Regions from separate parts of the Bradyrhizobium sp. CCBAU 51745 genome, predicted to be linked through region 1. Evidence: predicted binding sites of a transcription regulator. Region 1 holds the regulator's gene; each other region holds the start of a gene.
What was found. The regulator PhoB, encoded in region 1, activates phosphate uptake and scavenging genes when phosphate is short. The targets are predictions, from matches to a motif close to TGTCATNNANCTGTCAT.
Positions count from the first base shown of each region.

Region 1 (4,893 bases):
ATCCCGGTGGTGCTGCGCACGACCGAGGACATGCTGCTGCTGGTGCCGAACGCGCTGCGCGAGGCCGCCTCCGCGCTCGGCCTGCCGCGCTCGCTGGTGATCAAGCGGATCGCCTATCGTGCGGCCCGCTCCGGCCTCATCACCGGCGTGCTGCTCGCCACCGCCCGCGTCGCCGGCGAAACCGCGCCGCTGCTCTTCACCGCGCTGTCGAACCAGTTCTTCAGCCTCGGCCTGAACAAGACCATGGCGAACCTGCCCGTCACCATCAACAATTTCGTCCAGAGCCCTTACGCCTATTGGAAGCAGCTCGCCTGGAGCGGTGCGCTGTTGATCACGCTCACCGTGCTTGCCCTGAACATTGGCGCCCGCATCCTCGGTGCCGAGAGGACCGCAAAATGACCGACTTGTCCGTATCCGTGAGCTCCAACGCGCACCTCGCCTCGCAGCAGCCGCTGCCGGAAGCTCCGGCCAAGGTGACGGTGCGCAACCTCAACTTCTATTACGGCGAGCACCAGGCGTTGAAGAACATCAATCTGACGCTCGGCACCAACCGCGTCACCGCCTTCATCGGCCCGTCCGGTTGCGGCAAGTCGACCCTGTTGCGCATCTTCAACCGGATGTATGACCTCTATCCGGGCCAACGCGTCACCGGTCAGCTGATGCTGGACCAGACCAACATCCTCGACCCCAAGCTGGATCTCAACCTGCTGCGCGCCCGCGTCGGCATGGTGTTCCAGAAGCCGACGCCGTTCCCGATGACGATCTACGAGAACATCGCCTTCGGCATCCGCCTCTATGAGAAGATCTCGAAGTCCGAGATGGACGACCGCGTCGAGAAGGCGCTGCGCGGCGGCGCGCTGTGGAACGAGGTCAAGGACAAGCTCAACGCCTCCGGCCTGTCGCTCTCGGGCGGCCAGCAGCAGCGCCTCTGCATCGCCCGCACCGTCGCGGTGCGGCCTGAAGTGATCCTGTTCGACGAACCCTGCTCGGCGCTCGATCCGATCTCGACCGCCAAGGTCGAGGAGCTGATCCAGGAACTGTCCGAGAACTACACCATCGCGATCGTCACCCACAACATGCAGCAGGCGGCCCGCGTCTCCGACAAGACCGCCTTCATGTATCTCGGCGAGCTGATCGAGTTCGACGACACCAGCAAGATCTTCACGTCGCCGTCGGACCGGCGCACGCAGGATTACATCACCGGCCGGTTCGGCTGAGGAGACAGGACATGGCTTCCGAACATACCGCAAAAGCCTTCGACACCGACCTTCAGGAGCTCACCCGCCTGGTCGCCGAGATGGGCGGCATCGCCGAGCGCATGATCGTCGATTCCGTCGATGCGCTGATCCGCCGCGACGTCGCGCTGGGCCAGCGCGTCGTCACCATCGATGCCGAGCTCGACGCGCTGCAGAAGAAGATCGAGGAGCGCGCCGTGCTGACCATCGCGCGCCGCCAGCCGATGGCGGTGGACTTGCGCGAAATCGTCGGCGCCATGCGGGTTGCGACCGACCTCGAGCGCATCGGCGACCTCGCCAAGAACATGGGCAAGCGCGTCGCGGCGCTGGAGACGGATTTCCATCCGCTCAAGCTGTTCCGCGGCCTCGAGCACATGACCGACCTCGTGCAGCAGCAGGTCAAGTCGGTGCTGGACGCCTATGCCGCGCACGATCTGCCGGCAGCGATGGCGGTGTGGAAGGGCGACGAGGAAGTCGATGCCATCTGCACCTCGCTGTTCCGCGAGCTCCTAACCTACATGATGGAGGATCCGCGCAACATCTCGTTCTGCATCCATCTGATGTTCTGCGCCAAGAACATCGAGCGGATCGGCGACCACGCCACCAACATCGCCGAGACCGTGTTCTACATGATCGAAGGCCAGGCCATCACCGACAAGCGGCCGAAGGGCGACATGACGACGTTCGCCACGACGGTCCCGAACACCTGATTACGCAAGGAGCGACGAGCCCATGGGCGCACGCATTATGGTGGTTGAGGACGAGGAAGCTCTGACCGAGCTTCTCCGCTACAACCTCGAAGGCGACGGCTATGACGTGGAGACGGTGATGCGCGGCGACGACGCCGACACCCGCCTCAAGGAGCACATCCCCGATCTGATCGTGCTCGACTGGATGTTGCCGGGCCTGTCCGGGATCGAGCTGTGCCGCCGGTTGCGGACGCGATCCGACACCAAGCAGCTGCCGATCATCATGCTCACCGCGCGCGGCGAGGAGAGCGAGCGTGTCAGGGGCCTTGCCACAGGCGCCGACGATTACATCGTCAAGCCGTTCTCGGTGCCCGAGCTGCTCGCGCGGGTGAAGGGCCTGCTGCGGCGCGCCAGCCCCGAGCGGCTCGCGACCGTGCTCGCCTTCGGCGACATCGAGCTCGATCGCGAGAAGCGCCGCGTGGCGCGCTCGGGCCGGCCGATCGATCTCGGACCGACCGAATATCGCCTGCTGGAGTTCTTCCTGGAGCATCCCGGCCGGGTGTTCTCGCGCGAGCAGTTGCTCGACAGCGTCTGGGGCCGCGACATCTATATCGACGAACGCACCGTCGATGTGCATATCGGCCGCCTGCGCAAGCTGCTCAATCTCGGCCGCGAGCAGGACCCGATCCGCACCGTCCGCGGCGCGGGCTACGCGCTCGACGATCGCTTCGCGAAGGCTGAGCAGACCTCAAGCTAAGCTGCCCGCCAGCAAACAAAAAAAAGCGCGCCAGGTGGCGCGCTTTTTTTCGTCCCGGCCTGTACCGCGACGATGTCGTCTGAACCAAGTACTCAGCGCGTGCCCGGCTTCGCCGGCGCCCGCCGGCGATCCGCCGCCGGCTGATACGCCACGCGCGAGTGCTGGGCGCAGTAGGGCAGGCCGGAGAGCGCCTTGCCGCCGCAGAAGAAGAAATCCGGGCTTGAGGGATCGCCGACCGGCCAGTGGCAGGTAGCCTCGTTCAATTCGAGCAACGAGAGCCGCTGGCTCATCGGCACAACGTTGTCGTAGGTAACAGGTTCAGCCTCGACCTCGATCTCGAAAGCCTGCGCCAGCGCGGTGTTGCCGCGCGCGATGGGGCGGCTCACCCGCATCATGTGCTGTGCGGGACGCGCCTTGCGCGGCCGCGGAGCTGCTGATGAGGGGCTCTTGGCGCGGCCGGACAGGCCGAGCCTGTGCACCTTGCCGATTACGGCGTTGCGGGTCACGTTTCCAAGCTCAGCGGCGATCTGGCTGGCCGAAAGTCCGGCCTCCCAGAGCTTTTTCAGCTGCTCGACGCGATCATCTGACCAGGTCAAAACCGTCATTGCATCCTTTCCTTCGCCGGCGCCAGCCATCTGTGGGGCCTCACGACGAATGCCTAAGCTTCGAAAAACCCGTGCCGCCAGAATCCCTTAAGGCTCGCCGGGCGCGCCAGATGCGCCCGAACGTTTACGCCGGTACATGAGGACTTTTGGGATCAGAACCGCTGCACGAGATGTCGTATCTGACAAGCCAAACGCTACAATATGCCGTGACTCACGCGCAAGAGTCCGCCGACTCGCTTCCACATGTTCCGTGGCGAAAATCCCGCAAAATCGCCACCGCAAGACTACGGATTCAGCGTTTCGCGAGGCTTTCCGGGCGGCATTGACACCCGTATTGCCAAGCATAAGATAGTCGCACGTGCCGCCCTTAAAAGGCGGCACGTTTCGTTTTCCGGGCCAAATGACGCGCTGCGCCATGCGTGTTCAGGCCGTCCGAAACATCCGAAGTGACCACCAAAGAGATCGTCATGACCAACAGCGCAGCGCCGCATTTGCTCCCCGTTTTCGCCAGGGCCGATATCGGTTTTGAGCGCGGTGAAGGCGTCTGGTTGATCGCAACCAATGGCGATCGCTATCTCGATTTCACCTCGGGCGTCGCGGTCAACGCACTCGGCCATGCCCATCCGGCGCTGGTCAAGGCGCTGCAGGAGCAGGCCACGAAACTCTGGCACATGTCGAACCTGTTCCAGAGCCCTGACGGCGAGAAGCTCGCTGCGCGTCTTTGCAATGAGAGCTTTGCCGACTTCGTGTTCTTCTGTAATTCCGGCGCCGAGGCGCTGGAGGGCGTGATCAAGCTGGTCCGCCATCATCACTTCTCCAAGGGCCATCCGGAGCGCTATCGCATCATCACCTTCGAGGGCGCCTTCCACGGCCGCACGCTCGCGACGCTGGCCGCGACGGGATCGGCAAAATATCTCGAAGGCTTCGGTCCGCCGATGGACGGCTTCGACCAGATCCCGCATGGCGACATCGAGGCCGTGAAGAAGGCGATCGGCCCGCATACCGCCGGCATCCTGATCGAGCCGATCCAGGGCGAGGGCGGTGTGCGTCCGGCGACATCAGCCTTCCTCAAGGCGCTCCGCCAGCTCTGCGACGAGAAAGGCTTGCTGCTGGCCTTCGACGAGGTGCAGACCGGCATGGGCCGCACCGGCGATCTCTTCGCCCATCGCCGCACCGGCGTCACACCCGACGCGATGTCGCTGGCGAAAGCGCTCGGCGGCGGTTTTCCGATCGGTGCGATCCTGGCGACTGCAGATGCGGCCGCCGGCATGGGCCCCGGCTCGCACGGCTCGACCTTCGGCGGCAATCCGCTGGCGATCGCGGCCGCGAACGCCGTGCTCGACGTCATGCTCAAGCCCGGCTTCTTCGACCACGTGCAGAAGATGTCGCTGCTGCTCAAGCAGAAGCTCGCCTCCGTGATCGACCGTCATCCCGATATCGTCAGCGAAATCCGCGGTGAGGGGCTTTTGATCGGCATCAAGGCCGTGGTGCCATCAGGCGATCTGGTCGCAGCCTTGCGCAACGAGAAGCTGCTTACCGTCGGCGCCGGCGACAATGTCGTGCGCTTCCTGCCGCCCTTGATCGTCACCGAGGCGGAAATCGAGGAG
Region 1 covers NZ_LBJP01000007.1:430,546-435,438, reverse strand. The annotation lists gene pstA (phosphate ABC transporter permease PstA) at 1-399, shown strand, start outside; gene pstB (phosphate ABC transporter ATP-binding protein PstB) at 396-1,217, shown strand; gene phoU (phosphate signaling complex protein PhoU) at 1,229-1,945, shown strand; gene phoB (phosphate regulon transcriptional regulator PhoB) at 1,968-2,681, shown strand; gene XH98_RS09300 (GcrA family cell cycle regulator) at 2,774-3,286, opposite strand; gene XH98_RS09295 (aspartate aminotransferase family protein) at 3,754-4,893, shown strand, end outside.

Region 2 (4,893 bases), on a different contig from region 1:
CCGCATAGCTGTCGAGCATGTGCAGGTCGGCGACGATCTTGTAGGTCGGATAGATGCGCACCTCGACCGGCAGCATCAGGGTGATGAAGATGATCCAGAAGATCGGCATCCGGAACGGAAAGCGGAAATACACGATCGCATAGGCGGAGATGATCGAGATCGCGATCTTGCCGATCGCGATCGCCAGCGCCATCACCAGCGAATTGAACATCATGTTGCCGACGGGCTCGCGGGTCGTGCCGCTCGTGCCGACGAAAATCGTCTGGTAATAGACCTCCAAGAAATGGCCGCCCGGGAGCAGCGACATCTGGCCGTTGGCAATCAACGCGTTGTCCTGGGTCGACGCGACAAAGGCCACGTAGACCGGAAAGGCGACGATCGCGATCCCGATCCAGAGGATGATGTGGGCGACGTAACGCCTGAAGCCCTCTTGCTCGACCATCAGTAGGTCACCTTGCGTTCGACGAAGCGGAACTGGATTCCGGTGAGCACGATCACCATGATCATCAGGATCACCGATTGCGCCGCCGAGCTGCCGAGATTTCCGCCGATCAGGCCGTCATTATAGACCTTGTAGACCAGCGTGACCGTCGAGGTGCCGGGGCCACCGCGCGTCATGGTGTCGATGATGCCGAAGGTGTCGAAGAAGGCGTAGACGATGTTGACGACCAGGAGGAAGAAGATGGTCGGCGACAGCAGCGGGAAGGTCACGGTCCAGAACCGCCGCATCGGGCGCGCGCCGTCGATCGCGGCGGCCTCGAGCACGCTTTTCGGAATCGCCGCGAGCCCTGCGAGGAAGAACAGGAAATTATAGGAGATCTGCTTCCAGGCGGCGGCGAGGATGACGAGTGTCGCGGCCTGGTTGCCGTCGAGCAGCGGATTCCATTCAATGCCGGCGGCGCGCAAATAGCGCGAGAGCACGCCGAGCGAGGGATGCAGCATGAACACCCAGAGCACGCCGACCACCGGCGGCGCCACCGCATAGGGCCAGATCAGCAGCGTGCGATACACCGCGCCGCCGCGTAAGGGCTTGTCCGCCATCACCGCAAGCAGCAACGCCACGGAGAGCGAGGACGCCGCGATCGCGAACGAGAAGAAGAAGGTGCGGACGACAGTCTCGAAATAGGCGGGCTCACTGAACAGCTCGAAATAATTCTCGAACCAGACGAAGCTCGTCGAGAGGCCGAAAGCGTCCTGGAGCAGGAACGACTGGATCACGGCCTGCAAGGCCGGCCAGTAGAAGAAAACCAGGACGATCGCGAGTTGCGGGGCAACCAGCGCGTAAGGCAGCAGCTTTGATTGGAAAATCGCTTGCTTTTGCATGATGGGGTAGCGCGGGCGGGCCGCTGATCGATGCGGCCCGCCGGCGCCTTCGCCTTATTTTACGGCGGTCTTTTCGAACTGGCGCAGCATGGTGTTGCCGCGCTCGACCGAGGCGTCGAGCGCCTGCTTGGCGGTCTTCTTGCCGGCGAGCGCCTGCTCGATCTCTTCCGCCCAGACGTCACGCAGCTGGACCATGTTGCCGAGGCGCAGGCCGCGCGAATTCTCGGTCGGCTCCTTGTTGGTCAGCTCGAGCAGCGGGGTCTCGAGATAGGGCTGATCCTTGTAGAAGCCCTCGGCCTTGGCCTTCTCGTAGGCGGCCTTGGTGATCGGCAGATAGCCCGAGGCCTTGTGGATGTAGACCTGGCGATCGGTGTCCGACAGGAAGGTCAGGAATTTCGCGACGCCCTTGTACTCGTCGGCCGACTTGCCGCCCATCACCCAGAGCGAGGCACCGCCGATGATCGAGTTCTGCGGCGCGCCCTTGACGTCGGGATAGTAAGGCATCGGCACGGCGGTGAAGTTGAACTTGGCCTGCGCCTTGACGTTGCCGAAGAAGGCCGACGAGGTCAGGTAGATCGCGCACTCGCCCGAGGTGAAGCGGCCTTCGCCCTGGTTGGTGCGGCCGGCGTAGTCGTAGGTCTTGTCCTTCTGCAGCTCGACCAGTTTCTCGAGATGCTTCTCCTGCAGCGGTGCGTTGAACTCGAGCTTGGTGTCGAAGCCGTCGAGGCCGTTCGCCTTGCTGGCGAGCGGCACGTTGTGCCAGGCGGAGAGCTGCTCGAGATTGACCCAGGTGACCCAGGAGTTGGAGAAGCCGCAGGTCGGATGGCCGTTGTCGTGCAGCTTCTTGGCGACCTCGAACACTTCGGGCCAGGTCTTCGGGATCTCGGCATTGACCTTCTTCAGCTCGTCGAGATTGACCCACATGACTGTCGACGACGAGTTGAATGGGAAGGACAGCATCTCGCCCTTCGAGGTCGAGTAGTAGCCGGTGATCGCGGACAGATAGGCCTTCGGATCGAACTTCTCGCCGGCGTCGGCCATCAGCTTGTAGACCGGCTTCACGGCGCCGGTCGCGGCCATCATGGTCGCGGTGCCGACCTCGAACACTTGCATGATATGCGGCGCATTGCCGGCGCGGAACGCGGCGATGCCGGCGTTCATGGTGTCGGGATAGCTGCCCTTGTAGGTCGGGATGACCTTGTAGTCGCTCTGCGCCGCGTTGAAGTCGTTGGCGAGCTTGACGATGACGTCGTTGTTCGCGCCGGTCATCGCGTGCCACCACTGGATTTCAGTCACGGCCAGCGCCGGCGAAGCCGTCATGCCGACTGCCATTGCGACAGCGGCAGCCGCCCCAAAAAATCGAAGAGCCATCAAGAAACCTCCCTCAGCCGTCAATAAAGAAGCGCTTGCGCTAGCAGCGCCATATGACGTTCACATGACTGTGTAAGCGGCCGAAACGAAAGCGGCAAGCGCCGGAAAAGGGAAGTCGTCAAATAGGCGAACGCGCCGCGCAACGGCCGGCGTTCGCGGTGCACACCAATGCCCGCGCCGCACTGCGGCATCACGCATCGGATGCGGCAGTTGGGCCTAGCGCTTGCGCTCGGGCCCGCAGACCACGCCGCTCTCGACCATCGCGTCGATTTCCGACCTTGAGTAGCCGAACTCGCCCAGCACCTCCTGGGAGTGCTGGCTGAACTTCGGCGGCAGCCGGCGCAGGCTCGGCTTACTGCGATCGAGCCGGATCGGCGAAGCCACGCCCTTGTACCAGTCCTTCTCGATGACATCGCCGCGGGCGACAGTGTGCGGATTGGTCAGCGCCTGGTCGATCTTCTGCACGGGGCCTGCGGGCAGGCCCGCGGCGAGCAGGCGATTGCATAGCGGCTCGGCCTCGTGCTGGCTGAACACCGCGGCGAGCTCGGCGCGCAGCGCCTCGCGATTGGCGATGCGGTCCTTGTTGCGGGCAAAGCGCGGGTCGGTGCCGAGCTCGGGCTTGCCGATCTCCTTGGCGAGCTTGCGGAAGGTGCCGTCATTGCCGACGCCGATGAAGATGTTGTCGGTCTTGGTCGGGAAGATCGCGTACGGCACGAGGTTCGGGTGCTCGTTGCCGGTGAGGCCAGGCGGGCTGCCATGCATGAAATAATTCGCGGTGTGCGGATGCATGATGGCAAGGCCGGTCTCGTACAGCGTCGTCTCGAGGAACTGGCCCTTGCCGGAGCGTTGCCGCTCGGACAGCGCCATCAGGATGCCGATCGCGGCGTAAAGGCCTGTGGTGATGTCGACCAAGGGCACGCCGATCCGCATCGGGCCGCTCTCGGGCGATCCGGTCGCCGCGATCATTCCGGTCATGGCCTGGATGATGGCGTCATAGCCGGGATTGCCGCCGCGCGGGCCGTCGGCGCCGAAGCCGCAGATCCGGCAATGCACGAGGCGCGGAAATTTCTGGGCGAGCACATCGTTGCCGATGCCCCATTTCTCCAGCGTGCCCGGCTTGAAATTCTCGATCAGGACGTCGGCCGTCTCCAGCATCTTCATCAGCACGAGGCGGCCGCCTTCGGAGGCGAGGTCGAGACCGATCGAGCGCTTGTTTCTGTTGATGCCGATGAAATAGGCCGCGTCGTCGTCGTGGAAGGGAGGACCCCAGTCGCGCACCTCGTCGCCCGCGGGCGGCTCGACCTTGATCACGTCGGCGCCGTGGTCGGCGAGGATCTGGGTGCAATAGGGGCCACCAAGCACGCGCGTGAGATCGATGACGCGAAGTCCGCTCATTGCGCCTGTGTCAGTCATGCCTTGCTTCCCTGTGTCGATATTGATCACAGGCCTAGCGAGGTTCGAACGCGCCAGCAATGGCCTGTCGCGTGGGGGCGTATGCGTCGCCGCGCAATCCCGCAGCGTGGGAAATCTCGCGGAAGCGGCCGGCCCGAGAGGGATCCCGGGCCAGCCATTTCACCGTCCGGATCAGACGACCGTCAAGCGAACGTCGACATTGCCGCGCGTCGCGTTGGAGTACGGGCACACTTGGTGCGCCTTCTCGACCAGCGCTTCGGCGTCCGCGCGGGACAGGCCCGGCAGCGAGACGGCGAGATCAATGTCGAGGCCGAAGCCGCCGGCCGAGCGCGGGCCGATGCCGACGGTCGAGGTCACGGAGGCGTCGGCGGGAACCTTCGGGCCGCCCTGCGAGGCCACGAACTTCATGGCGCCGATGAAGCAGGCGGCATAGCCGGCCGCAAACAGCTGCTCGGGATTGTTGCCGGCGCCGCCGCCGCCGCCGAGCTCCTTCGGCGTGGTCAGCTTGACGTCGAGCGCGCCGTCGAGGGTCGCAGCATGGCCGTCACGGCCGCCGGTGGCTTTCGCGCTGGTCTTGTAAAGGACGTTCACGGACATTTTCGTCTCCCTGAGGGGCTTCGGTTGGGGTACGGTCTGTATTGCAAACAATTAGATTGCGTGCAATTGAAATCCGCAAGCCTCACATTTAATTGTTCGCAATTGAATGTAGGCCCGCCCGGTCCCACAATGCGGGCCAGTCTCAAGAGATTCTCCATGGCCCGCAAATCAGCGACCCTCGATCCGCAA
Region 2 covers NZ_LBJP01000084.1:56,727-61,619, reverse strand. The annotation lists gene ugpE (sn-glycerol-3-phosphate ABC transporter permease UgpE) at 1-442, opposite strand, end outside; gene ugpA (sn-glycerol-3-phosphate ABC transporter permease UgpA) at 442-1,323, opposite strand; gene ugpB (sn-glycerol-3-phosphate ABC transporter substrate-binding protein UgpB) at 1,378-2,694, opposite strand; gene XH98_RS24825 (CaiB/BaiF CoA transferase family protein) at 2,911-4,107, opposite strand; gene XH98_RS24820 (organic hydroperoxide resistance protein) at 4,279-4,704, opposite strand; gene XH98_RS24815 (MarR family winged helix-turn-helix transcriptional regulator) at 4,861-4,893, shown strand, end outside.
Region 2: ugpB (sn-glycerol-3-phosphate ABC transporter substrate-binding protein UgpB) is a predicted target of PhoB. The motif match lies at 2,748-2,764, and genes of this name have one in related genera.

Region 3 (4,893 bases), on a different contig from region 1:
GCAAATCTTCGTAACGGCTTAGTCCCAGCAGCAAGTCTCGCATGATGAGCATGCCCCAGCGATCGCCAATCGCTCCCATGACTTTGGCGACGGAACACACCATCCCCTCGAAACCCTTTGAGCGCATTGTTTGGTCCCTGTGCTGCCCGTTTGACGCTGGCACACGGTACCACATTGTCACTCCGATGATAAGAGCTTGACTAACTCTTATTATTGTAGTTGCATAAGGAGAGTGAGCATACAGAGGGGCTCTCGATGAATCAGCGCAACGGGCGATCAAGGGGACGACCCTCGTCACAGGCGCATCTTCAGGTATCGGTGCTGTCCGTGCGGACCGATTGGCAGCACGTGGATGTGATCTCGTGCTGGTTGCACGGCAATTTGATCGGCTGGAGGCGCTTGCCAAGCGACTCTCTGGCGAGCACGGCCGAAACCTTCCCGAATCTTCAAGACGAAACGGCATGGGCGTTTCGAAGGTGCCCACTCCGGTCTTGTGGCGGCGCCTTGCGGAGCCGGCTAGCGCGCGCCCCGGTACGCCAGCCAGTTAGCCGATCAAGCAGAGCAGCAATTTAAAAAGGAGACCGAAAATGCCGATGTGGCAGATCTATCACCCCGAAAATGTATTCACCGATTCTGATAAGCAGCAGCTGTCACAGAAGATCACCGCCATCTACGAAAGCTTTCTGCCTCGCTTCTATGTTAATGTGTTCTTTCACAAAATTCCGAAGGGAGGACTCTATATTGGCGGCGAGCCTGCGAATGACTTCGTGAGAGTCACAGTGGACCATATCGCCCGATCGATCGATGATCCCAAAATGCAGCAGCAGTTCTTGCAGGGATGTGCTCGCGTGCTCGAGCCTTATGTCGCTGGACGCGGCTATCGCTGGGAGCTGCACGTAGATGATACGCCTTTCGAATTGTGGATGATAAACGGCTTTAAGCCTCCGTTGCCTGGCACGTCGGCGGAATTGAAATGGCGTACGGAAAACAGGCCCTCGGCGTATGCCGAAACCTGACCGATACTGCGGACACTCGCTATCTCCCGTCCGATCGAAACCGCCAGATCGGAAACGGAATTGAGGGCATTTTTTGCCGCATGATTGTGGCGCCGGTGTTGACGACGCCAGCCTTCGCTAAGCCTGCCGCCGCAATCACTTGGCCCCAAAGGGCATTGTTGGAGTTACCAATACTCACGCCAAACGCGAGGGAAGTATTTGATGAATCGAGTGGGTCGGCGCTCCGCGCGTGTCCACCCCTCTCGAAACCTTGCACTAGGGACCGCGCTCCGACCAGGCGGACCTCGGATTGATCTATAACGCTGGTCTTCTGACGCAGGTTTGGCTGAGAAAGTCCGCGATGAGCCGTGCAACTGTTTCTGGGGAATCCTCGAAGCAATAGTGCCCGGTGGCAGGCAGGCGCGTAATTTGCCCAGTCGGAAAAATTTCCGCGAACAGAGGCAGGAAATGTTCTGCATTCAGCGTGCGATCAGCCTCGCCCCAGATTGCCAATGCTGGCTTTTCTCGAATGGCGCGAACGGCCGCGGCGTCGGGTTCCTCGAATTTGTGGGAGCCGATGGCGAACCCCTTCGCCCAGCCGATCGCGCCGAGACAATCCTGAGGACGCGCGAAGGGAGCGGCATAGGCGCCGATGAAGCTATCCGAAATGATGGCGTTGTTTTCAAAGCCGTTGAGCTTCAGCGTGCTGAAGATGTTGAATCCTAGTTGGCCGAGCACGGATTCGAGCCGCCCCTCGGACTCCGCTTTCGCAATCCACTGAAACCAAGGCGAGACGGCAGCATTCGCCATTACGCGTTCGAAGAGATCGGCCTGACCGAACGGCGTTGGCCCATTGGCGGAGATGATCCTGCTGATGCGAAGAGGATGCCTGGCGGCGAACCCCATTCCGACAGGACCGCCAAAATCATGCATGACCAGGGTTATACCGGTGAGATCGAGTGCAAGGACCAACGCCTCCAAATTATCGATGTGGTCCTGAAGCCAGTAGCCGCGCTCCGGCGGGGTCTCACTCTTACCAAAACCCATATGATCGGGCACGACCACCCGATGCGTTGGGCTCAGTGCCGAAATGAGATGGCGAAACAGATAGCCCCAAGTCGGCTCGCCATGCAGGCACAGCACAACTTCACCTTCGCGCGGCCCTTCGTCAACGTAATGCATCTGAAACCCCGGAGCGTTCGTGAAATGCGGTGCGAACGGAAATGTGCTGGCGAATGTGGCGTCGGCTTCAATCATCATCGTGACCTGGAGTGGTTTTATCTTGAAACCACATATCCCTATACCTTGCGGTTTCAACTTGCAACCAATATCATCTGGGGCAGCAACCGCACGATCCGCGCTGGGGCAATTCGAAGGGCAGGTGCTTCAGAATGGCCAGGAGAGTGACGTATCATGTCGAGCTGCTGCGCATGGCGTTTCGCGAGACACGCCGACGTCACCCATTCACGATCGACGCCATCGTGGGGTTGCCTGATCACCTCCACACCGTTTGGAAGCTGACGCCGATTTTGCAATGCGCTGGCAGCTGATCAAATTCGCCTTTTTGCGCCGGCTGCCACGAAATGAAAGGATATCCCAGAGCCGCTCGGCCAAGAGCGAACCGGGCATCTGGCAACGCAGTGGGAGCACACCATTCGCGACGAAGCCGATTTCGCCCGGCATGTTGATTACGTTCATATCAAGCCGGTCAAGCACAGGCTCGTCGACCGGGTACGGGCGATCAGTCCGACGGACTGTCCACCAGCTCCGCGCCGATCAGAAAACCCCGGCAGTCTCGCGGGGCAGCCGGCCTCGGCGGTGCCCGGTGACCGCTTCCCCGGTGCCGAAGTTGCAGTGCACTTGAGCGATACTGCACTCAAGATGTGCAGAGACACAGCAATCGAGGCGCGCCGTGCACAAAATCCGACATGCACGTCACGGGAATGTCATCTAACAATACCGGGTTCCCTGCCCTGACGGCGCCGGCCCCTGGCCAACATCGATGGAGCCCGACATGAACCTGTGCACGACAACCGGTCTGCGATGCGCTGTTGCGTCGATCGCCGCCATGTTCTGCCTCGCCACGACAGCTCGCGCGGCAGACCTCACCGTTTACACGGCCTTGGAGGCCGACCAGATCAAGCCCTACAAGGCCGCCTTCGAGAAGGCCAATCCCGGCATCAACATCCTCTGGGTTCGCGACTCCACCGGCATCATCACCGCAAAACTCCTTGCAGAGAAAGCAAACCCCAAGGCCGACGTGGTCATGGGTCTTGCTGCAACCTCGCTGATGCTGCTGCAGAAGGAAGGCATGCTGATGCCTTACGCGCCTGTCGGTCTCGACAAGGTCGACGCCAAGATGCGCGATCCAGCCGCCACGCCGGAATGGGTGGGCATGGATGTCTGGGCATCCGCCTTCTGCGTCAACACCGTGGAGTCGGGCAAGAAGAACCTGCCGGAGCCTGCGTCCTGGGCCGATCTGACCAAGCCGGTCTACCAGGGACAGATCGCCATGCCGAACCCGGCCTCGTCGGGGACCGGGTTTCTGATGGTCTCCGCCTGGCTTCAGATGTTCGGCTGGGACGGCGGCTGGAAGTACATGGACGAGCTGCACAAGAACATCGCGGCCTACACCCATTCCGGCTCCAAGCCGTGCCGACAGGCCGCCGCCGGCGAGTACACGATCGGCCTCTCGTTCGAATATCGCGCCAACAAGACCAAGAAGGGCGGCGCGCCGATCAGCATCGTCCTGCCCAAGGAAGGCCTCGGCTGGGACATGGAGGCGATCGGCATCATGAAGACGACCAAGGAGGTGGAGGCGGCGAAGAAGCTGGTCGACTGGGCGGCGACGCCGGAGGCCAACAGGCTCTACGCCGAGAACTTCGCCATCGTCGCGTTGCCGGGCATCGCAAGCTCCATGGAGTTCATCCAGGGTGACATCGACAAGATGCTGATCAAGAACGACTTCGCCTGGGCCGCGGAGAACCGCGACAAGATCCTGGCGGAGTGGAGCAAGCGCTACGACGGCAAGTCCGAGCCCAAGAATTGAAGAAGAACAAGAACTGAAGACCCCGAACTGAGCGAACTGAACCGAGCATCCCGCCCGGGATGCTCGGAGCAACGAACCCGGCGGTGCACGCGCGCCGCCGGTCAATGCGGGACAGTAGAATGGACAGCACGCCAACGACGGTGCCCTATCTCCGCATCCGCAACCTCTCGAAGAAGTTCGGCGCGTTCACCGCGCTCGACACTGTCGATCTCGACATCATGCCGGGCGAGTTCGTCTCATTCCTCGGGCCGTCCGGCTGCGGCAAGACCACGCTGCTCCGCGCCATCTCCGGCCTCGACGTGCAGACCACCGGGTCGATCTATCAGGGCGGGCTCGACATCTCGACGCTGCCGGTGGCCAAGCGCGATTTCGGCATCGTGTTCCAGTCCTACGCGCTGTTCCCGAACCTCACGATCAAGGACAACGTCGCCTACGGCCTTGTCTCGGCAGGCACGCCGCGCATCGCGATCGACAAACGGGTCAAGGAGCTTCTCGAACTCGTCGGCCTGCCCGAGCAGGCCGGCAAATATCCGGCGCAGCTCTCGGGCGGACAGCAGCAGCGCGTCGCACTCGCCCGCGCGCTGGCGCTATCGCCCGGCCTGCTGCTGCTGGACGAACCGCTGTCCGCCCTCGACGCCCGCGTCCGGGCGCGCCTGCGCGGCGAGATCCGCGACCTGCAGCAGCGCCTCAAGCTGACGACGATCATGGTGACCCACGATCAGGAGGAGGCGCTCACCATGTCCGACCGGATCGTGGTGATGAGCCATGGCAGGATCGAGCAGGTCGGCACGCCCGACGAGATCTACGGCCGCCCCGCGACGGCTTTCGTCGCCGACTTCGTCGGCAAGA
Region 3 covers NZ_LBJP01000085.1:56,328-61,220, forward strand. The annotation lists gene XH98_RS25935 (winged helix-turn-helix transcriptional regulator) at 1-127, opposite strand, end outside; partial or broken gene XH98_RS25940 (SDR family NAD(P)-dependent oxidoreductase) at 276-428, shown strand; gene XH98_RS25945 (tautomerase family protein) at 588-1,016, shown strand; gene XH98_RS25950 (alpha/beta fold hydrolase) at 1,311-2,252, opposite strand; partial or broken gene XH98_RS41230 (REP-associated tyrosine transposase) at 2,330-2,729, shown strand; gene XH98_RS25960 (putative 2-aminoethylphosphonate ABC transporter substrate-binding protein) at 3,064-4,044, shown strand; gene XH98_RS25965 (putative 2-aminoethylphosphonate ABC transporter ATP-binding protein) at 4,104-4,893, shown strand, end outside.
Region 3: XH98_RS25960 (putative 2-aminoethylphosphonate ABC transporter substrate-binding protein) is a predicted target of PhoB. The motif match lies at 2,929-2,945, and genes of this name have one in related genera.